Regions from separate parts of the Streptomyces sp. NPDC097619 genome, predicted to be linked through region 3. Evidence: riboswitches for the same ligand, from Rfam matches in the RefSeq annotation. Region 3 holds a riboswitch; each other region holds the start of a gene.
What was found. A riboswitch is a leader RNA that binds a small molecule or an ion and turns the genes downstream of it on or off. The one in region 3 is predicted to bind cyclic di-AMP.
Positions count from the first base shown of each region.

Region 1: linked by a shared signal. The riboswitch ahead of ABTZ17_RS15670 (M23 family metallopeptidase) and the one ahead of ABTZ17_RS01835 (LysM peptidoglycan-binding domain-containing M23 family metallopeptidase) in region 3 are both predicted to bind cyclic di-AMP.
Region 2: linked by a shared signal. The riboswitch ahead of ABTZ17_RS17165 (transglycosylase SLT domain-containing protein) and the one ahead of ABTZ17_RS01835 (LysM peptidoglycan-binding domain-containing M23 family metallopeptidase) in region 3 are both predicted to bind cyclic di-AMP.
Region 4: linked by a shared signal. The riboswitch ahead of ABTZ17_RS02330 (LysM peptidoglycan-binding domain-containing M23 family metallopeptidase) and the one ahead of ABTZ17_RS01835 (LysM peptidoglycan-binding domain-containing M23 family metallopeptidase) in region 3 are both predicted to bind cyclic di-AMP.

Region 1 is NZ_JBEOSD010000047.1:20,769-26,215, forward strand. It holds gene ABTZ17_RS15660 (M16 family metallopeptidase) at 1-354, shown strand, start outside; gene ABTZ17_RS15665 (M16 family metallopeptidase) at 375-1,742, shown strand; cyclic di-AMP (ydaO/yuaA leader) riboswitch at 1,960-2,118, shown strand; gene ABTZ17_RS15670 (M23 family metallopeptidase) at 2,132-2,929, shown strand; gene ABTZ17_RS15675 (GntR family transcriptional regulator) at 3,190-3,867, shown strand; gene ABTZ17_RS15680 (HPr family phosphocarrier protein) at 4,169-4,450, opposite strand; gene ABTZ17_RS15685 (bifunctional acetate--CoA ligase family protein/GNAT family N-acetyltransferase) at 4,622-5,447, shown strand, end outside.
Region 2 is NZ_JBEOSD010000055.1:10,488-15,934, reverse strand. It holds gene ABTZ17_RS17175 (cytochrome P450) at 1-555, shown strand, start outside; gene ABTZ17_RS17170 (cupin domain-containing protein) at 552-1,127, shown strand; gene ABTZ17_RS17165 (transglycosylase SLT domain-containing protein) at 1,237-2,022, opposite strand; cyclic di-AMP (ydaO/yuaA leader) riboswitch at 2,026-2,176, opposite strand; gene ABTZ17_RS17160 (crotonase/enoyl-CoA hydratase family protein) at 2,571-3,425, shown strand; gene ABTZ17_RS17155 (VOC family protein) at 3,520-3,891, opposite strand; gene ABTZ17_RS17150 (FAD-binding oxidoreductase) at 4,010-5,447, shown strand, end outside.
Region 3 is NZ_JBEOSD010000004.1:118,262-123,708, reverse strand. It holds gene ABTZ17_RS01825 (MBL fold metallo-hydrolase) at 1-295, opposite strand, end outside; gene ABTZ17_RS01830 (SGNH/GDSL hydrolase family protein) at 535-1,302, opposite strand; gene ABTZ17_RS01835 (LysM peptidoglycan-binding domain-containing M23 family metallopeptidase) at 1,567-2,562, opposite strand; cyclic di-AMP (ydaO/yuaA leader) riboswitch at 2,567-2,726, opposite strand; gene ABTZ17_RS01840 (tyrosine-protein phosphatase) at 3,037-3,843, shown strand; gene ABTZ17_RS01845 (aspartate aminotransferase family protein) at 3,914-5,374, opposite strand.
Region 4 is NZ_JBEOSD010000004.1:1,637-7,083, forward strand. It holds gene ABTZ17_RS02335 (SGNH/GDSL hydrolase family protein) at 1-640, opposite strand, end outside; gene ABTZ17_RS02330 (LysM peptidoglycan-binding domain-containing M23 family metallopeptidase) at 905-1,900, opposite strand; cyclic di-AMP (ydaO/yuaA leader) riboswitch at 1,905-2,064, opposite strand; gene ABTZ17_RS02325 (tyrosine-protein phosphatase) at 2,375-3,181, shown strand; gene ABTZ17_RS02320 (aspartate aminotransferase family protein) at 3,252-4,712, opposite strand; gene hpnH (adenosyl-hopene transferase HpnH) at 4,851-5,447, opposite strand, start outside.

The DNA of each region.
Region 1 (5,447 bases), on a different contig from region 3:
GCCGTGGACGAGGAGCTGGCCCGCTTCGCTGCCGAGGGCCCCACCGCCGAGGAGATGGAGCGGGCCCAGGCCCAGCTGGAGCGCGAATGGCTGGACCGGCTCGGCACCGTCGCGGGCCGCGCCGACGAGCTGTGCCGCTTCGCCGTCCTTTTCGGGGACCCGCAGTTGGCGCTGACGGCCGTCGACCGCGTCCTCGACATCACCGCCGAGGAGGTGCAGGCCGTGGCCGCGGCCCGACTGCGCCCCGACAACCGCGCCGTGCTGGTCTACGAGCCGCTCGCCCCGGAGGCGGAGGCCGAGGAACCGGCCGGAGAGTCAGCCGAGAACACCGACACCGAGAAGGCTGCCCAGTGAGCGACGCGACCGGGTCCACGATGACCTTCCACCCGCAGCCCGCGGCCGGCGAGGCCAAGCCCTGGGCCTTCCCCGCCCCCGAGCGCGCCACCCTGGCCAACGGCCTGACGGTGCTGCGCTGCCACCGCCCCGGCCAGCAGGTCGTGGCGGTCGAGGTGATCCTCGACGCCCCGCTCGACGCCGAGCCCGAGGGCCTGGACGGCGTGGCGGCCATCATGGCCCGCGCCCTGTCCGAGGGCACCGACAAGCACTCCGCGGAGGAGTTCGCGGCGGAGCTGGAGAAGTGCGGGGCCACCCTCGACGCGCACGCCGACCACCCGGGCGTGCGGGTCTCCCTGGAGGTGCCGGTCTCGCGCCTGCACAAGGCGGTCGGGCTGCTCGCGGAGGCCCTGCGCGCCCCCGCCTTCGCCGACGCCGAGGTGGACCGGCTGGTCCGCAACCGCCTCGACGAGATCCCGCACGAGCAGGCCAACCCCCAGCGCCGGGCCGCCAAGCAGCTGTCCAAGGAGCTGTTCCCGGCCGCGCTGCGGATGTCCCGGCCGCGGCTGGGCACCGAGGAGACGGTCGCCCGGATCGACGCGGCCGCGGTCCGCGCCTTCTACGAGGCCCACGTCCGCCCGGCGACGGCCACCGCGGTCGTGGTCGGCGACCTCTCCGGCACCGACCTCGACGAGGTCCTCGCCGACACCCTGGGCGCCTGGACGGGCGGCACCGCCGAGCCGCGCCCCGTGCCGCCGGTCACGGCCGACGACACCGGCCGGGTGGTCATCGTGGACCGCCCCGGCGCGGTCCAGACCCAGCTCCTCATCGGGCGGGTCGGTTCGGACCGGCACGACCGCGTGTGGCCCGCGCAGGTCCTCGGCACCTACTGCCTCGGCGGCACCCTGACCTCCCGTCTGGACAAGGTGCTGCGCGAGGAGAAGGGCTACACCTACGGGGTGCGGGCCTTCGGCCAGGTGATGCGCTCCACCGCGGCGGGCACCGGCGCCTCCATGCTGGCCATCAGCGGCTCGGTGGACACCCCCAACACCGGCCCGGCCCTGGCGGACCTGTGGCAGGTGCTGCGGACCCTCGCCGAGGGCGGGTTGACCGACGCCGAGCGGGACGTCGCCGTGCAGAACCTGGTCGGCGTGGCCCCGCTGAAGTTCGAGACGGCGGCGGCGGTCGCGGGCACCCTGGCCGACCAGGTCGAGCAGGAACTGCCCGACGACTACCAGGCGCAGCTGTACGCCCGCCTGGCCGCCACCGGCACGGTGGAGGCCACCTCGGCCGTGGTGAGCGCCTTCCCGGTGGACCGGCTGGTCACGGTGCTCGTCGGCGACGCCGCGCAGATCGCGGAGCCGGTGCGGGCGCTGGGCATCGGAGAGGTCACGGTCGTCGCCAACTGACGGGGCGGCAGCCGGGCGCGAGCCCGGGAAACGGGGAGGGCCCCGGCGGAATGTCCGCCGGGGCCCTCCCCGTCTTCAATGTCCGTTTATGTGAGGACTCTGACCTTCTGTGAAGTGGTGTACGCCACAAAAGCGCGCACCTGTTTGGTGATCGGATGATGATCCGCCTAGCGTCATCCCAGTTGTCCGTCAGCGTGTCAGCCGCACCCGCGGCACCGGGCAACGATCGCCGAGTCCCCGTCAGGCGCGAGCCTGGGGAGCCGGGGACCCACATCAGTCCCTGGGGTGAATCGGACCGCCTCGTGAGGGGCGATCCGTAGGAGACCTTCCTGCTCCGAACCCGTCAGCTAACCCGGTAGGCGAGAAGGAAGGAAAGGATCAGCCTTTTCATGGCCTTTGGCAGTCGCCCCACCGGCAAGCACCGTGGTTCCAGCCGCCTGAGCCGCAAGACCGCCGGTATAGCCGGGGTCACCGCCCTCGCCGCCACCGGTGTGGTCGGCTCCCTGGCCGGTCCCGCCTTCGCCGCCGACGCGGCCGACTCCTCGAAGTTCGAGGACACCGGCCTGAACGCGGTCGTCGTCGCCGAGGACACCGCGAGCCAGATCGAGACCCAGGCCACCGCCCAGGCCCAGGCCGCCGAGATCGCCGCCGCCAAGGCCCAGGCCGAGGCCGAGGCCAAGCAGCGCGCCGCCGAGGCCCGCGCCAAGGCCGAGGCCAAGGCGAAGGCCGAGCGGGAGGCCAAGGAGCGCGCCGAGCGCGAGGCCGAGCGCAAGCGCCTGCTGCAGTTCGTCTCCCCGCTGGAGGGCTCCTACGTGAGCACCCAGTACAAGGCGGGCGGCGGCATGTGGTCCTCCGGCAGCCACACCGGCATCGACATGCACGCCGACGAGGGCACCTCCGTGCGCGCCGTCGGCATGGGCACCGTGGTCGAGGCCGGCTGGGGCGGCGCCTACGGCAACAACGTGGTCATCAAGCACCACGACGGCAGCTTCACCCAGTACGGCCACATGCTCTCGCTGAACGTCGTGGTCGGCCAGCAGGTCACCCCGGGCCAGCAGATCGGCCTGTCGGGCTCGACGGGCAACTCCAGCGGCCCGCACCTGCACTTCGAGGCCCGCACCGGCGCCGACTACGGCTCCGACATCAACCCCGTCTCGTACCTGCGCGCCCACGGCGTCTCCATCTGACCCGTCCCCGCGCACGAAGACCTCCCGAAGGCCCCGGCTCACCGAGCCGGGGCCTTCGGCGTACCCGGGGGAGCCCCGCCCGCGCACGGGCCGGTGCGCGCCCGCTCCGCGCCCGGAACGCGCGCCCGGCGGCTCCCCGCCCACCGAATCGACCCGGCGGCCTTGACCGGCCCTTTTCCGGTGCCCTTCGAAAAATCCGCAATATTGCAATAGAGTCGCGGGAACGGTGCCGCAATGGGGGATTCATCGGAGGTCCGGCTTTGCGTATTCCAGCGCACGCGGTCTGCACGGCCATTCGCGAGGACATCGTCTCGGGTGTCTTCGCGCCGGGCAGCCGGCTGACCGAGGAACTGCTCGCCCGCCGCTACGGGGTCTCCCGGGTCCCCGTCCGCGAGGCCCTGCGCACGCTGGAGTCGGAGGGCTTCGTCACCACGCGGCGGCACGCGGGTGCCTGCGTGGCCGAGCCCACCGAGCGCGAGGCCGCCGACCTCCTGGAGGTCCGCGCCCTCCTGGAGCCCCTGGGGGCCGCCCGGGCCGCCCAGCGGCGCACCGACGCCCACCTGAAGGTGCTGCGGGGGCTGGTGCGCCTGGGGCAGGAGCGGGCCCGGCAGGGCCGCGGGGAGGATCTGCGGTCCCTCGGGGCCTGGTTCCACGAGACCCTGGCCCAGGCGGCCGGCAGCCCCGGCCTGACGGCCATGCTGACCCAGGTCCGCCACAAGATCGCCTGGATGTACGAGGTGCGGGCCCCCTCCCGGCCCGTGGAGTCCTGGGCCGAACACGGCGCGATCGTGGACGCGGTGGCCCGCGGCGACGCCGTCCGGGCCCGCACCGTGGCCTCCCTGCACATGGACCGGGTCGCCGCCGCGCACCGGCTCCGCCGCCCGGACGCGGTGAGGAATCCGCAACCTCCCGTCAACATTCCGAGCGGCGGGCATTAACACGACGGGGATAGAAATGAGGGCGCCGGTGGCATGCGGGAATCGCCGGGCAGAAGGTCGGTGATCGACCGCGCCCGCTATTCTTTCGCGGCGCTTTCTTTTCCGTGCTCCGGGCCTTTTTCGTGCTCCGGGCCTTTTCGGTCGGTCGGGCCGCGCCCGTTCGTCCGGTCCCGGGAATTCCGTCGGGAATTCCCGTGGGCCGGGGTCGCGCCCCGTTCCGGGCCCGGACGTGAAACGGCGAGGCCGCGGCTCCCACGGGGGAGCCGCGGCCTCGCCGCGAACCAGGGGCCGATCCTTCGGATCAGACGGTCTCGGGGAGCTCTTCCAGGCCCTCCGCGACCAGCTTCGCCAGGCGGTCCAGCGCGACCTCCGCGCCCTCGGCCTCGGAGGCGAGCACGATCTCCTCGCCACCCTGGGCGCCCAGGCCCAGGACCGCGAGCATCGAACCGGCGTTGACCGGGTCGCCGCTGGCCTTCGCGATGGTCACCGGGATCCCGGCGGCCGTCGTCGCACGGACGAAGATCGAGGCGGGACGAGCGTGCAGGCCCTCGGCCCAGCCGACGTTGACGCGGCGCTCTGCCATGGTGATGCCCTTCAGGTGTCTCACGGTTGTCTAGACCAGTCTCTCACGGCTCGCAGAATGGTCGCACCGACCTTCGGCCCCAAAGGACCGGTCGTTCGGCCTTCACAGCTTGCACCGTTCCGTCACTGTTTGTCCGACGCGCCGCGCGCGGCCTGCCCGTAGGCTTGGGCCATGCCGACGGCCCCCGATCCCACGTACCCGGCCCACTGGGAAGCCGACGTGGTGCTGCGCGACGGCGGCACCGCCCGGATCAGGCCCATCACCCCCGAGGACGCGGGGCGGCTGGTCAGCTTCTACGAGCAGGTCTCGGACGAGTCGAAGTACTACCGCTTCTTCGCCCCGTACCCGCGCCTGTCGGACCGGGACGTCCACCGGTTCACCCATCACGACTACGTGGACCGGGTGGGCCTCGCCGCCACCGTGGGCGGGGAGTTCATCGCCACCGTCCGCTACGACCGGATCGGCCCCGACGGCCGCCCCGCCTCCGCCCCCGCCGACGAGGCCGAGGTCGCCTTCCTCGTCCAGGACGCCCACCAGGGCCGCGGGGTGGCCTCCGCCCTGCTGGAGCACATCGGCTCGGTGGCCCGGGAGCGCGGAGTCCGCCGCTTCGCCGCCGAGGTACTGCCGGCCAACAGCAAGATGATCAAAGTGTTCACGGACGCCGGGTACCAGCAGAAGCGCAGCTTCGAGGACGGCTCGGTCCACCTCGACCTCGACCTCGAACCGACCGCCGAGAGCCTGGCCGTCCAGCGGGCCCGGGAGCAGCGCGCCGAGGCCCGCTCGGTGCAGCGCCTCCTCGCCCCCCGCTCGGTGGCCGTGGTCGGGGTCAGTCGCTCCGGCGGCGGGGTGGGCGCCGCCGCCCTCCGCAACCTCCTCGGCTCCGGCTTCCCGGGCCCCGTGTACGCCGTCAACCACGCCCTCGCCGAGGACGGCGCCACCCTGGACGGGGTCCCCGCCCACCGCACCCTCGCCGGGATCGGCACCCCGGTGGACCTGG
Region 2 (5,447 bases), on a different contig from region 3:
GCGATCGCGGCCGGGGAGGTGACCGCCTCGGAGGCGGTGGGTCTGGCCCTGCTGATCCAGATCGGCGGGGAGGCCGTCACCAACAACACCGGGAACATGCTGTACCTGCTGTTGAGCCGGCCGGAGCTGGCGGACGCGCTGCGGGCGGATCCGGGGCTGCGGCCGTCCGCGCTGGACGAGTTGCTGCGGTACATCCCGCACCGCTCGGCGGTGGGTCTGTCGCGGATCGCGATGGAGGACGTGACGGTGGCCGGGCACACGATCCTGGCGGGCGAGGCGGTGTACGTCTCCTACCTGGCGGCGAACCGGGATCCGGAGGTCTTCCCCGATCCGGAGGAGATCCGGCTGGACCGGAACCCCAATCCGCACGTGTCCTTCGGGTACGGGCCGCACTACTGCCTGGGCGGGATGCTGGCCCGGCTGGAGTCGGAGCTGATGGTGGACGCCCTGCTGGACCGGTTCCCCGGGCTGGCCCTCGCCGTTCCGGAGGCGGAACTGCGGTGGCGGCCGGGGGCGTTGATCCGGGGGCCCGAGGGATTGCCGGTGACCTGGTGACGGTGTTCGCGCGCTCCCCCGACGGCCTGCTGGTGCCCGCCGGGCACGGTCGGACCCTGACGACCCCGGCGCAGGAGGTGACGTTCAAGGTCACCGGCGAGCATTCGCGGGTGGCCTCCAGTTTCGAGGTGGTGGTGCCGCCCGGGTTCGACGTGGGCGCGCACGTGCACGCGCACAGCGAGGAGCTGTTCTACGTGCTGGAGGGCGAGCTGGAGGTGCTGGCCTTCGAGCCGCGGATCCGGACCCGGGACGACTGGCACGGCTGGCGGTCGCCCACGGGGCGGGGGCCGGTGCGGGCCGGTCCGGGCACGGTGATCGTGGTGCCGCCGGGTTGTCCGCACGCCTTCGCGAACCGGTCGGGCGAACCGGCGCGGATGTTCTTCCAGTCCTCGCCGCCGCCGGACCACGAGCGGTACTTCGAGGAGCTGTTCGCGATCCTGGGCGCGGACGGACCGGTGGACGAGGCGGCCGTGGTGGCGCTCCGCGACCGCTACGACATCGAGCAGTTGACGCCGCTGCGGCACGGCCCGTCGGACCGGGAGCTGCGGACGGGCGGGGTGCCGGGTCCCTGACCCCGCCCGTGGCGGAAGCCGATGCGCGGTTCCTGTGGCCGGTCCCCCGAGGACCGGCCACGGGCGCGCGTGGGGGGTGGGATGCGCCGCCGGCGGGTGGGGCCGCCGGTCAGTAGGCGCCGAAGACGTTGTCGATGGAGCCGTAGCGGTCCGCCGCGTAGTTGCAGGCGGCCGTGATGTTGGCGACCGGGTCGAAGGAGTCCGTGGACGTGCCCGGCACGTGGTAGGCCCGGAAGGTCGGGTCGATGACCTGGAGCAGGCCCTTAGAGGGGGTGCCCGCGACGGCGTTGGAGTCCCAACCGTTGATGGCGAGGGGGTTGCCGGAGGACTCGCGCATGACGTTGCGGTGGATGCCCTCGTAGGTGCCGGGGATGCCGTGGCGGGCCATGACCGACAGGGATTCGCGGATCCAGCCGTCGAGGGTGTCGGGGTAGGACGCGGCGGCGGGGGCGGTGCGGACGGCGGAGCGGTCGGCGCGGGCGCCCGCTTCGGCCCGGTCCTGGACGGCCACGGCCGCGGACTTCGCCGGGTTGGTGCTTCCGATCGTCAGCTTGAGACCGGGGCGGATCGCCGCCGGGTCATTGCCGATCACGTTCCGGTTGTCCTTGTAGAGGCGCTTCCAGCCGCCTTCCAGATCATGCTTTCCGGCGATTCCGGAAAGGGATTCCCCGGCGGCCACGGAATGGGTGGTGACCCCCTTCACGGCCTGCACGGCGGCGGGCGCGGCGGCGGGCAGGGCCGTGACGGCGGCGGGGACGGCCTGCGGTACCACCGCGCCCGCGGGGGCCGCTCCGAACAGCGGGAGGGCCAGGGCGGCGCCCCCGGTGCCGACGGCGGCCACGCGCCGGGCGAGGAGGGTGCGCTGGACACGACGGTGCTTGCCACGTGCGGGCATGGGTGTTCCTCTCCTGCGCCTACGAGGTGAGCTGTCGGGTTCGGGCAGGAGCTGCCCGGCCGCGCGGACGCGGCTTCACCCCGAGCCGCCCCGGATGCGGGACGGCGGCGTACCTGGGTCCCCCGCTCCTGCCGTGGTCGGGTGGTGGTCGGACTCCGGGCGGCGGCAGGACTCGGCGTTCCGTCCGGAGTGAGTGACGGTGACGCTAAGGGAAAGCTCGGGAACGGAACAAGACTTGAATTCTCGAATTCTCCGACAATGATCTTCGAGAATGAATTCGATCAATTCCGCTTGCCATTTCTGTCGGCCAACTGCGGCGCGCGGGAACGGAATCGGGGCGCGGCGATCGACCGGGGCGGGGATGTCCCGTGACCGACATCACGAGCCGGAACGATTCCTTACATGAACTGCCAAAACGCCCATTCGACCCATCGTGCCCCCGCGGCGCGCGCTTCGGGGATGCTGGCCCCGGAGAGCGCGCCGCCGGGTCCGGCCGCGCGCACGGACCGGCGGATCGACGGACCGGCGGATCGACGGAGGGGTGCGGGATGACGGAGCGCGAACGGGCCGGGACGGCGGCGGGGCGGGAGCCGGGCGCGGACGGAGCGGGCGGCCCCGGGACGGACGGCGGGCGACCCGCCGTCCGGGTGGAACAGGAGGGGCCGGTGTTCACGGTGGTCCTCGACCGGCCGGACCGCCGCAACGCCGTGGACGGGCCCACCGCGGAGCTGCTGGCCGCGGCCTTCCGCGCCTTCGAGGCCGACGAGGACGCGGCGGTCGCGGTGCTCTGGGGCGCGGGCGGCACCTTCTGCTCCGGTGCCGACCTCAAGGCGGTGGGCACCTCCCGCGGCAACCGGGTCACGGCGGACGGCGACGGTCCGATGGGGCCGACCCGGATGGAGCTCGGCAAGCCCGTGATCGCCGCGATCTCGGGGCACGCCGTCGCGGGGGGCCTGGAACTGGCCCTCTGGTGCGACCTGCGAGTGGCCGAGGAGGATTCCGTGTTCGGGGTGTACTGCCGTCGCTGGGGCGTCCCGCTCATCGACGGCGGCACGGTCCGGCTGCCCCGGCTGATCGGCGAGAGCCGCGCCATGGACCTGATCCTGACCGGCCGCCCCGTGCCGGCGACCGAGGCCCACGCCATCGGCCTGGTCAACCGGCTCGTCCCGCCGGGCCGGGCCCGGGAGGCCGCCGAGGCCCTGGCGCGAGAGATCGCCGCCTTCCCGCAGACCTGCCTGCGCCAGGACCGGCTCTCCGCCCGGGGGCAGCACGGGCTCCCCGAGGCAGAGGCCCTGCGCCGGGAGTACGCGCACGGCCTGGTGCCGCTGGAGGCGGGCGAGACCGGCGCGGGGGCCCGCCGCTTCGCCGAGGGCGCGGGCCGGCACGGCACCTTCGGGGACTGAGGCCCGCCGGCGAACGGCCGGCCGCGGAACGGCGCCCGAGGGAGGCGGGGGTGCTGAGGCGCGGGGCGGGGCTCACCGCGGGGGAGGCCGCCCGTCAGCCGCCGTGCGCCGTGTCGATCACGCAGAAGCGGTTGCCCTCGGGGTCGGCGAGGACCACGAAGTCCGGGTCCTCCGGGTACAGGTCCCAGTCCACCCGCACCGCCCCCAGGGCGATCAGGCGCTCGATCTCGGCGGCCTGCTCCGCGGCGTCGGCCGCGTACAGGTCCAGGTGCGACCGCGGGTGCTCCCGGACCGGGGTCTCGCTCACCCCGAGGGCGAGCTGGGGCCCCTGCCCGCGGGCGGGCACCAGCACCGCCCAGCCGTCCTCCACCTCGTCCCGCGGCACGTAGTCGAGGGCCGCCCCCCAGAAGGCCACCGCGCGCGGCAGGTCGGAGACGCCCATGACGAAGGATCCGATGCTCACCATGGGGCGAGTCAATCAGACGGCCCCGCGGCCGGGTCGCGTTGGGCCGTCCGCGTGAGCGGAACCTCCGCCCCCGGCCCCGCTCCCCCGCCCCGTCGCACCCGGGCGGTGGGGTGGCGGGATGCACCTCCCCCGCCGCGGCCTGCTGCTGGGCGCCGCGGGCGCCGTCCTCGCCGGGGCCGCGCCCCGCCGGCGCGCCGCCCCCGGGCCCCCGTACCCCGCCCTCGCCGCCGGGCTGGACGGGCGGACCGTCCTGCCCGGGGACGCGGAGTACGGCGAGGCCCGGCAGTCCTTCCAGCCTCGGTTCGACGGGGCCGCCCCGGGCGCGGTGGTCTATCCCGCGCACGAGCGCGACGTGGCCGAGTGCCTGGGCTTCGCCCGCAGGTACGGGGTCCCGGTGACGGCCCGGGGCGGCGGGCACTCGTACGCGGGCAGGTCCACCGGCCCCGGCCTGGTGCTGGACCTCGGCGCGCTGGCCGCGATCGACACCGGCACGGGCACGGCGCGGGTGGGGGCCGGGGTCCGGCTCGGGGAGCTGCACGCCCGGCTGGCGGCGAGCGGGGCGGTGCTGCCCGCGGGGTCGTGCCCGTCGGTGGGCATCGCCGGGCTGGCGCTGGGCGGTGGGCTGGGGATGGCCTCCCGGGCGCACGGCACGACCAGTGACCGGCTCACCGGCGCCCGGGTGGTGACCGCGGACGGGATCGTGCGGGAGGTCGGTGCGGAGGACGACGCGGAGCTGTTCTGGGCGCTGCGCGGCGGGGGCGGCGGGAACTTCGGGGTGGTGACGGAGTTCCGGTTCCGCACGGCCCCGACCCCGGCCGCGGACTGCGCCTTCGCCGAGCTGCACTGGTCGTGGCGGGACACGGCGGCGGTGCTGCGGGGGTGGCAGCGGTGGCTTGCGGAGCTGCCCGACCCGTACTGGTCGCAGGTGGAGTTCACGGTGTCGGGTCCGGGAGCTCCGGGCGCCCCCGCGGTCCGGGTGGTGTGCCTGGACGGCCGGCGGGAGGCGGAGGGGGCGCTGTCCCGGCTGACGGACCTGGTGGGTACGGACCCCCGGGATCGGTGGGTGACGAGCCGCGGCTACGCGGACACCGTGCGGCTGTTGGCGGGTTGCGCGGACCGCGCCCCGCGGGAGTGCCGTCTGCCGGGCGACCTGCCGGGCCGGGACCCCGGGGGCCTGCTGACGCGGTCCGACCACGCGGCCCGCTCCGACTTCTGGCGGCCCGGCGGTCTGGGCCCGGACGCCGTGGAGGCGGTGCTGCGGGCGGTGAGCGGGTACGCCGGGACGGTCCCGGCGGGCGGGACGGGCGTGGTGCAGTTCGACGGGGTGTGCGGCGGGGCCGTGAACCGGCCCGCGCCCGGGGACACCGCCTTCGCGCACCGCGACAGCGGGTTCCTGGGCCAGTACCTCGTCCACTGGACCCAGGAGGCCGGCCCCGCCGAGCGGGCCGCGCACCGGGCCTGGCTGGACGGACTGTGGCGGGACCTGCGGCCGTGGGCGAGCGGGACGGCCTACCAGAACTACCTGGACCCCGAGCTGTCCGACTGGGCGCGCTCCT
Region 3 (5,447 bases):
TGAGGCGCAGTCCGCTCGCGGGCGGGACGGACAGGTCCTTCAGGGTGGTCGGGTGGACCGGGATCGCGGCGGCCGGGGCGCGACGGACCCGCTCGTCCTTGCGGAAGTAGATCTTCGCGAACTCCGCCATGGAGCCGGAGGGGCGCCGCTGGGCGGCGACCGGGTTCTGGAAGATCCCGTCGGCGAACTGGGGCGAGCGGCGGATCCGCTCCATCCGTGCGCCGGCGGGGTCCGCGCCGAAGGCGGGGGTGCGCAGCGAGCGGAGTCCGGAGCGGAGGGATCGGGAGCCGGGCAAAGCGCCTCCTGGGGCGGTGGAGCGGGTCGGTACGGCGGGGCGGGCGCGCGGAGAGGTCCGCCCGCTGCCCCTCCCTGTCCAACGCTCCCCCGACCCGAAGGATTCCGGCGGCAGGACCCGCCGTGTTCCCGGGCGCGGGTGCGGGCGGCCGGTGGCGGAGGGGACCGGGGTCCCTCCGGGGCCGACGGCCCGCACCCGCGCCCGGGTGTACCGGGGTGGCGGCGGCCGTGTTCGGGTCGTTACAGCGGCAGCAGGTCGGGGCGCTTGGGTTCGACGTGGTCGCCGGAGGACTCGCCGCGGAGGCGGCGGCCGATCCAGGGGACCAGGTGTTCCCGGGCCCAGTGGATGTTGTCGCGGGTGACCTCGGCGGAGCCGCGGGGCTGCTGCGGCGGCCAGGGCTGGTCCGGGTCGGCGGGCACCTCCAGGCCGAGGACCTGGGCGGCGCGCAGGGCGACGCGGGTGTGGCCCTCCGGGGAGAGGTGGAGCCGGTCGCCGTCCCAGGCGCGGCGGTCCTGGACGGTGCGCAGGGACCACAGGTCGAGGACGGGGCAGCCGTAGCGGTCGGCGATGGCCCGGACGTGCGCGGAGTAGGTGGCGACCTTGCCGCGGAGGTGCCGCAGGACGGGGACCCCGCGGGTGTCGAACCCGGTGGTGATCATGACGGTGGGGACGGCGCCGGTGAGGTCGGCGACGGCCTCCTCGAAGCGGGCGGCCACGTCGTCGGGGTCGGTGCCGGGGCGGATGATGTCGTTCCCGCCGGCGCAGAAGGTCACCAGGTCGGGGGCGAGCTCCTTGGCCCGGGGCACCTGCTCGGCCACGATCTGGTCGAGGAGCCGGCCGCGCACCGCGAGGTTGGCGTACCGGAAGTCGTGCTCCTCGCGCCGGTCGGCGAGGAGCACGGCGAGCCGGTCGGCCCAGCCCACGAAGGAGTCGCCGGGGCCCGGGTCGCCCACGCCTTCGGTGAAGCTGTCACCGAGGGCGACGTACGAGCCGAAGGGTTCGGCCAGGGTCGCGAGGGCGCTGCCGTGAGCGCCGTGAATGAGGGGTATCGATTCGCCTGCCACGACAGCACATCATTCACGGCGGGATGTGACCTACGCGACCGTAGGCAGGGGTTGACGTGGCGTGATCTGTACCACCGGGTCAGTTCAGGCCATGACCGTTTCGCCGGGAATAACACGGTATGGAGGCATCCGGACAGGGAGGAAAACGGCCCGGGGGCCGGAATCCCCCTCGGATTCCGGCCCCCGGGCCCCTGACGGCGATGACCGTCAGATGCTCACCCCGTGACCGCGCAGGTAGGCCAGCGGGTCCACGTCCTGCCCGTAGGAGGGGCCGGTGCGGATCTCGAAGTGCAGGTGCGGTCCGCTGGAGTTGCCGGTGGAGCCGGACAGGCCCAGGGCGGTGCCGGCGGAGACGCTCTGCCCGGAGGACACGCTCAGGGAGCTGAGGTGCGCGTACTGGGAGTAGCGGCCGTCGGCGTGCCGGACGATGACCTCGTTGCCGTAGGCCCCGGCCCAGCCGGCCGAGACCACGGTGCCCGCGCCGACCGCCTTCACGGTGGTGCCGGAGCCGACCGCGAAGTCCACACCGGTGTGGTAGCCGCTGGACCACATGCTGCCGCCCTGGCGGTACTGGGTGGTGACCTGGGCGTCGACGGGGGCGGTGAAGCCGGAGCCCTGCTGCTCGCCGGAGGTGTTCTCCTCGGGGGCGGACTCCTGCTCCGGGGCGGACTCGCGCGGTGCGGTGGCGGTCCGCTCCGCGGAACGGGCGGCGCGCTCGCCGCCGGTGCCGTCCTCGGAGGAGACGCCGCGCTCGGCGCTCTTCCGCTCGGGGGCCGGGGCGGCGGCGCGCGGGGCGGCGGCCTCGCCGGCGCCTGCCGCGGACCTCCCGCCGAGGGTGAGCTTCAGGCCCGGGTGGATGAGGGCCGGGTCGGAGCCGACGGCGGCGCGGTTGTCCGCGTACAGCTGCTCCCAGCCGCCCTTGACGCCCTCGCTCGCGGCGATGGCGGAGAGGCAGTCGCCGGAGACGACGGTGTAGACCTGCGGGGCCTTCTTCGCGGCGGCCGGAGCGGCCTGGGAGGCGGCCTGCCCGGGGAGCCGGTCCACGGCCTTCGGGGCCACGGCGGTGGCCTGGGCCGGGGCGGCGTGGGCGGTCGCGGCACCGAGGAGCGGCAGCGCGAGCGCGGCGCCGCCGGTGCCGGCCGCGACGAAACCGCGGCCGATCGGGCTGGACTTGGGGCGGCGGTGCTTGCCCTTTCCGGGCATGGCGGATTCCTCTCCGGCGCCTGCGAGGTGAGCTGTCGGGTTCGGACTGGAGCTGTCCGGCCGTGCGCGGACGCACGGCTTCACCCCAAGCCCGCCGGACGGATCCGGCGGGCGCGTTACCTGGTTCCCCCGCTCCTGCCGCACGTGTTGGACGGATGCGGTTTCCGGGCGGCGGCAGGATTCGGCGTTCCACCCGGCTCGGCCGTGACCGTAATCGAGTGCGGCCGGACGGAACAAGCCAGGAATTCCCCAAGGGAATGCGGACGGAAAATGATCAATGGAATTCCCGTCACACTCCGTCTATTGCGACCGTGTAACAGGCGCCTCCACAAGGGAATTCGAAGAACGCCCGCCGACACTCACGGTCACCGTATGATCTGGCTCACCAGCCCCGGGCGCATCTACCCCGGCACAGCGGCAACTTGACGCCAAGTAGCGCAATTCGGACATCCCACCGGACCGCGAGGAGCCCACGTGACCCAGCCCCTACCGCAGACCCCCGCCGCGGAGCCCACCCTCACCGGGATCCGCAACTTCCGCGACGTGGGCGGCCTTCCGGCCGCGGACGGCCGACGCGTCCGCCACGGACATCTCTACCGAAGCGGACATCTGGCGCATGCCACCGAAACGGACACCGACTATCTGAACTCGCTCGGACTCCACACCGTCTTCGACTTCCGCAACGCCGCCGACCACGCCATCGAGGGCCCCGACGTCACCCTGCCCGGCGTACGGAACGTCAACATCCCCCTCTCCGACCCCGCCGACGGCGGGGAGTTCTGGCGCCTCATCCGCGAAGGGGAACTCGACCGGCTCCGCGAGCTGCTCGGAGAGGGGCGAGGGGCGGACCGTATGTCCGCTTCGTACCGGAAGATGGTCCGGGAGCGGACGGCCGAACACAGCCGCGTGCTGCACGCCCTCGCGACCGGCACCGTCCCCGTCCTCATGCACTGCGCCGCCGGGAAGGACCGCGCCGGGCTCTCGATCGCCGTCACCCTGCTCGCGCTCGGCGTGGACCGGCGGGCCGTCACGGCCGACTACCTGGAGTCCAACGCCCCGCACCGCCGCTACCGGACCGTCCCCGGCAGCGCCCCCGAATCGCGCTCCCCCGAGGTCACCGCCCTCCTCAGCCCCCTCTTCGAGGCCCGCGCCTCCTACCTGGAGGCCGCCTTCGCCCTCATCGACGAGACCTGGGGCGGCACCGAGGGATACCTCCACGAGGGCCTCGGTCTCACCCCGGACACCCTGGACGGGCTGCGCGACCGCCTGCTGGAACCCTGATCGACGAAGGCGGGCGGGCCGGGACGGGCGGATCCGCCCGGCACCCGCCCGCCCCGCCGGACCCCACCCGTCAGCGCTGCGCCACCGCCTGCTTGACCAGCGTCCGACCGAACTCCCAGATCAGCCCACCACCCCCGTGCGCCTCGTCCATCACCGCCCGGAAGGCCCCCACGAACCGGTCCACGTCCGCCTCGTCCAGCACCAGCGGCGGGATCAACTTGATGACTTCGAGGTGGTCCCCCGAGACCTGCGTCAGGATCCGGTGCCGCTGGAGCAGCGGGGCCACCACCATCTGGGCGAACAACCCCTTGCGGGCCGCCTGGAGCATCGTCCACCGGCTGCGCAGCCCCAGGGACACCGGCCGGCCGAACTCGATCCCGATCATCAGCCCGCGCCCCCGCACCGCGTGCAGCAGCTCGTACTCGTCCACCAGCGCGGCCAGTCGCCCGCGGAGCAGGTCACCCAGGCGCCGGGCACGCGCCACCGTGCCCTCCCGCTCCATCACCGACAGCACCGCGAGTCCCGCCGCCATCGCCTGCGCGTTGGATCCGAAGCTGGCCGAGTGCACCAGCACCCGGTCCATCGAGGAGTACACCTTCTTGAAGATCCAGTCCTTGCCGAGGGTCGCCCCCACCGGCACGTAGCCACCGGAGAGCGCCTTCGCCACGCACACCAGGTCCGGCTCCACCCCCTCCTCGTGCTGGTAGGCGTAGAAGTCCCCGGTCCGCCCCAGCCCGGTCTGCACCTCGTCCGCGATCAGCAGCGCCCCGTGGGCGTGCAGCAGCTCCTGGGCGGCCCGCAGATAGCCGGGCGGCGCCTCGTGCACCCCCTTGCCCTGCACCGGCTCCACGATCAGGGCGGCCACGTCCCCGCGGCGCAGCTCCCGCTCCAGGGCCGCGAGGTCCCCCAAGGGGATCGCCGTGTCCGGCAGCAGCGGCCCGAAACCGTCCCGGAAGCCCCCCTCCCCGTTGACCGAGAGGGAGCCGGTGGTCAGCCCGTGGAAGGCGTGCGCGCAGTACAGGACCCGGCCCCGGCCGGTGGCGCGGCGGGCGAACTTCAGGGCGGTCTCCACCGCCTCGGTGCCGCTGTTCCCGAAGAACACCCGGTCCAGGTGCGGGCTGTGTTCCAACAGCCGCTCGGCGAGCAGTCCGGGCAGCGGCGGGCAGTCGAAGCGGGTCAGGTCGGCCAGCTGCGCGTCCAGCACGTCGTGCAGGGCCCGCCGCACCACCGGGTGGTGCCGGCCCAGCCCCATCACCCCGAACCCGGCGAGCATGTCGAGGTAGTCGTTGCCGTCCTCGTCCCAGAAGTGCGCGCCCTCGGCCCGTACGTACACCTTGTCGAAGCCGATGGTGTGCAGCATCCGGGGCAGCTGGTGGTTCAGGTGACGGGCGTGCAGTTCGTACCGCTCACCGCCGCGCTCCGCGAGCAGCCGCCCGAGGTCGAATTCCCCGCTCGGAGGCGTCCCGTCCGGTCCGCAGCTCCCGGTCGGGGAAATTCCCGCCGGTTCCTCTTCCTGTTCCTGCCCTGCCATTTCCTCACCCCTTCCGCACGGGCCGCGGCCCGTGCTGTGATCACGGGAATTCCCGGCACGCGGCCCCGCACCC
Region 4 (5,447 bases), 120 kb from region 3:
CGGAGCCGCGGGGCTGCTGCGGCGGCCAGGGCTGGTCCGGGTCGGCGGGCACCTCCAGGCCGAGGACCTGGGCGGCGCGCAGGGCGACGCGGGTGTGGCCCTCCGGGGAGAGGTGGAGCCGGTCGCCGTCCCAGGCGCGGCGGTCCTGGACGGTGCGCAGGGACCACAGGTCGAGGACGGGGCAGCCGTAGCGGTCGGCGATGGCCCGGACGTGCGCGGAGTAGGTGGCGACCTTGCCGCGGAGGTGCCGCAGGACGGGGACCCCGCGGGTGTCGAACCCGGTGGTGATCATGACGGTGGGGACGGCGCCGGTGAGGTCGGCGACGGCCTCCTCGAAGCGGGCGGCCACGTCGTCGGGGTCGGTGCCGGGGCGGATGATGTCGTTCCCGCCGGCGCAGAAGGTCACCAGGTCGGGGGCGAGCTCCTTGGCCCGGGGCACCTGCTCGGCCACGATCTGGTCGAGGAGCCGGCCGCGCACCGCGAGGTTGGCGTACCGGAAGTCGTGCTCCTCGCGCCGGTCGGCGAGGAGCACGGCGAGCCGGTCGGCCCAGCCCACGAAGGAGTCGCCGGGGCCCGGGTCGCCCACGCCTTCGGTGAAGCTGTCACCGAGGGCGACGTACGAGCCGAAGGGTTCGGCCAGGGTCGCGAGGGCGCTGCCGTGAGCGCCGTGAATGAGGGGTATCGATTCGCCTGCCACGACAGCACATCATTCACGGCGGGATGTGACCTACGCGACCGTAGGCAGGGGTTGACGTGGCGTGATCTGTACCACCGGGTCAGTTCAGGCCATGACCGTTTCGCCGGGAATAACACGGTATGGAGGCATCCGGACAGGGAGGAAAACGGCCCGGGGGCCGGAATCCCCCTCGGATTCCGGCCCCCGGGCCCCTGACGGCGATGACCGTCAGATGCTCACCCCGTGACCGCGCAGGTAGGCCAGCGGGTCCACGTCCTGCCCGTAGGAGGGGCCGGTGCGGATCTCGAAGTGCAGGTGCGGTCCGCTGGAGTTGCCGGTGGAGCCGGACAGGCCCAGGGCGGTGCCGGCGGAGACGCTCTGCCCGGAGGACACGCTCAGGGAGCTGAGGTGCGCGTACTGGGAGTAGCGGCCGTCGGCGTGCCGGACGATGACCTCGTTGCCGTAGGCCCCGGCCCAGCCGGCCGAGACCACGGTGCCCGCGCCGACCGCCTTCACGGTGGTGCCGGAGCCGACCGCGAAGTCCACACCGGTGTGGTAGCCGCTGGACCACATGCTGCCGCCCTGGCGGTACTGGGTGGTGACCTGGGCGTCGACGGGGGCGGTGAAGCCGGAGCCCTGCTGCTCGCCGGAGGTGTTCTCCTCGGGGGCGGACTCCTGCTCCGGGGCGGACTCGCGCGGTGCGGTGGCGGTCCGCTCCGCGGAACGGGCGGCGCGCTCGCCGCCGGTGCCGTCCTCGGAGGAGACGCCGCGCTCGGCGCTCTTCCGCTCGGGGGCCGGGGCGGCGGCGCGCGGGGCGGCGGCCTCGCCGGCGCCTGCCGCGGACCTCCCGCCGAGGGTGAGCTTCAGGCCCGGGTGGATGAGGGCCGGGTCGGAGCCGACGGCGGCGCGGTTGTCCGCGTACAGCTGCTCCCAGCCGCCCTTGACGCCCTCGCTCGCGGCGATGGCGGAGAGGCAGTCGCCGGAGACGACGGTGTAGACCTGCGGGGCCTTCTTCGCGGCGGCCGGAGCGGCCTGGGAGGCGGCCTGCCCGGGGAGCCGGTCCACGGCCTTCGGGGCCACGGCGGTGGCCTGGGCCGGGGCGGCGTGGGCGGTCGCGGCACCGAGGAGCGGCAGCGCGAGCGCGGCGCCGCCGGTGCCGGCCGCGACGAAACCGCGGCCGATCGGGCTGGACTTGGGGCGGCGGTGCTTGCCCTTTCCGGGCATGGCGGATTCCTCTCCGGCGCCTGCGAGGTGAGCTGTCGGGTTCGGACTGGAGCTGTCCGGCCGTGCGCGGACGCACGGCTTCACCCCAAGCCCGCCGGACGGATCCGGCGGGCGCGTTACCTGGTTCCCCCGCTCCTGCCGCACGTGTTGGACGGATGCGGTTTCCGGGCGGCGGCAGGATTCGGCGTTCCACCCGGCTCGGCCGTGACCGTAATCGAGTGCGGCCGGACGGAACAAGCCAGGAATTCCCCAAGGGAATGCGGACGGAAAATGATCAATGGAATTCCCGTCACACTCCGTCTATTGCGACCGTGTAACAGGCGCCTCCACAAGGGAATTCGAAGAACGCCCGCCGACACTCACGGTCACCGTATGATCTGGCTCACCAGCCCCGGGCGCATCTACCCCGGCACAGCGGCAACTTGACGCCAAGTAGCGCAATTCGGACATCCCACCGGACCGCGAGGAGCCCACGTGACCCAGCCCCTACCGCAGACCCCCGCCGCGGAGCCCACCCTCACCGGGATCCGCAACTTCCGCGACGTGGGCGGCCTTCCGGCCGCGGACGGCCGACGCGTCCGCCACGGACATCTCTACCGAAGCGGACATCTGGCGCATGCCACCGAAACGGACACCGACTATCTGAACTCGCTCGGACTCCACACCGTCTTCGACTTCCGCAACGCCGCCGACCACGCCATCGAGGGCCCCGACGTCACCCTGCCCGGCGTACGGAACGTCAACATCCCCCTCTCCGACCCCGCCGACGGCGGGGAGTTCTGGCGCCTCATCCGCGAAGGGGAACTCGACCGGCTCCGCGAGCTGCTCGGAGAGGGGCGAGGGGCGGACCGTATGTCCGCTTCGTACCGGAAGATGGTCCGGGAGCGGACGGCCGAACACAGCCGCGTGCTGCACGCCCTCGCGACCGGCACCGTCCCCGTCCTCATGCACTGCGCCGCCGGGAAGGACCGCGCCGGGCTCTCGATCGCCGTCACCCTGCTCGCGCTCGGCGTGGACCGGCGGGCCGTCACGGCCGACTACCTGGAGTCCAACGCCCCGCACCGCCGCTACCGGACCGTCCCCGGCAGCGCCCCCGAATCGCGCTCCCCCGAGGTCACCGCCCTCCTCAGCCCCCTCTTCGAGGCCCGCGCCTCCTACCTGGAGGCCGCCTTCGCCCTCATCGACGAGACCTGGGGCGGCACCGAGGGATACCTCCACGAGGGCCTCGGTCTCACCCCGGACACCCTGGACGGGCTGCGCGACCGCCTGCTGGAACCCTGATCGACGAAGGCGGGCGGGCCGGGACGGGCGGATCCGCCCGGCACCCGCCCGCCCCGCCGGACCCCACCCGTCAGCGCTGCGCCACCGCCTGCTTGACCAGCGTCCGACCGAACTCCCAGATCAGCCCACCACCCCCGTGCGCCTCGTCCATCACCGCCCGGAAGGCCCCCACGAACCGGTCCACGTCCGCCTCGTCCAGCACCAGCGGCGGGATCAACTTGATGACTTCGAGGTGGTCCCCCGAGACCTGCGTCAGGATCCGGTGCCGCTGGAGCAGCGGGGCCACCACCATCTGGGCGAACAACCCCTTGCGGGCCGCCTGGAGCATCGTCCACCGGCTGCGCAGCCCCAGGGACACCGGCCGGCCGAACTCGATCCCGATCATCAGCCCGCGCCCCCGCACCGCGTGCAGCAGCTCGTACTCGTCCACCAGCGCGGCCAGTCGCCCGCGGAGCAGGTCACCCAGGCGCCGGGCACGCGCCACCGTGCCCTCCCGCTCCATCACCGACAGCACCGCGAGTCCCGCCGCCATCGCCTGCGCGTTGGATCCGAAGCTGGCCGAGTGCACCAGCACCCGGTCCATCGAGGAGTACACCTTCTTGAAGATCCAGTCCTTGCCGAGGGTCGCCCCCACCGGCACGTAGCCACCGGAGAGCGCCTTCGCCACGCACACCAGGTCCGGCTCCACCCCCTCCTCGTGCTGGTAGGCGTAGAAGTCCCCGGTCCGCCCCAGCCCGGTCTGCACCTCGTCCGCGATCAGCAGCGCCCCGTGGGCGTGCAGCAGCTCCTGGGCGGCCCGCAGATAGCCGGGCGGCGCCTCGTGCACCCCCTTGCCCTGCACCGGCTCCACGATCAGGGCGGCCACGTCCCCGCGGCGCAGCTCCCGCTCCAGGGCCGCGAGGTCCCCCAAGGGGATCGCCGTGTCCGGCAGCAGCGGCCCGAAACCGTCCCGGAAGCCCCCCTCCCCGTTGACCGAGAGGGAGCCGGTGGTCAGCCCGTGGAAGGCGTGCGCGCAGTACAGGACCCGGCCCCGGCCGGTGGCGCGGCGGGCGAACTTCAGGGCGGTCTCCACCGCCTCGGTGCCGCTGTTCCCGAAGAACACCCGGTCCAGGTGCGGGCTGTGTTCCAACAGCCGCTCGGCGAGCAGTCCGGGCAGCGGCGGGCAGTCGAAGCGGGTCAGGTCGGCCAGCTGCGCGTCCAGCACGTCGTGCAGGGCCCGCCGCACCACCGGGTGGTGCCGGCCCAGCCCCATCACCCCGAACCCGGCGAGCATGTCGAGGTAGTCGTTGCCGTCCTCGTCCCAGAAGTGCGCGCCCTCGGCCCGTACGTACACCTTGTCGAAGCCGATGGTGTGCAGCATCCGGGGCAGCTGGTGGTTCAGGTGACGGGCGTGCAGTTCGTACCGCTCACCGCCGCGCTCCGCGAGCAGCCGCCCGAGGTCGAATTCCCCGCTCGGAGGCGTCCCGTCCGGTCCGCAGCTCCCGGTCGGGGAAATTCCCGCCGGTTCCTCTTCCTGTTCCTGCCCTGCCATTTCCTCACCCCTTCCGCACGGGCCGCGGCCCGTGCTGTGATCACGGGAATTCCCGGCACGCGGCCCCGCACCCCGGGAAACGGCCATGATCGCCGTTTCCCGGGGTGCGGGAATTCCGCGGGTGCCTCGGACGGGCGGTCAGTCCCGGTTTCCCGAAACGGTTTCCCGGGCCGCGCGGATGGATTCCCGGAGGGAACCCATGGTGGCGAGGACGGCGGTGGGTTCGTACCCGCAGTGCGCCATGCAGTTGGCGCAGCGGGGGTCCTTGCCGCGACCGTAGCGCTCCCAGTCGGTGTCCTCGACGAGTTCGCGGTAGGTGGGCACGTACCCGTCGCTCATCAGGTAGCAGGGGCGCTGCCAGCCGAAGAGGGAGTAGTTCGGGATGGCCCAGGCGGTGCAGGGGAAATCCGCCTTGCCCTCCAGGAAGTCCAGGAAGAGCGGGGAGTGGTTGAGCCGCCAGCGGCGGCGGTTGCCGCCCGCGAAGGCCTTCTTGAACAGCTCGCGGGTCTGCTCGACCCCCAGGAAGTGCTCCTGGTCCGGCGCCTTTTCGTAGGCGTAGGCGGGCGAGATCATCATCTCGTCCACCTTGAGCTCGTCGTTGAGGTAGTTGAGGACCTCGATGACGGTCTGCGGGGTGTCGGTGTTGAAGAAGGTGGAGTTGGTGGTGACGCGGAAGCCGCGGCGCTGGGCCTCCTTGATGGCCTCGACGGCCTCGTCGAAGACGCCCTCCTTGGC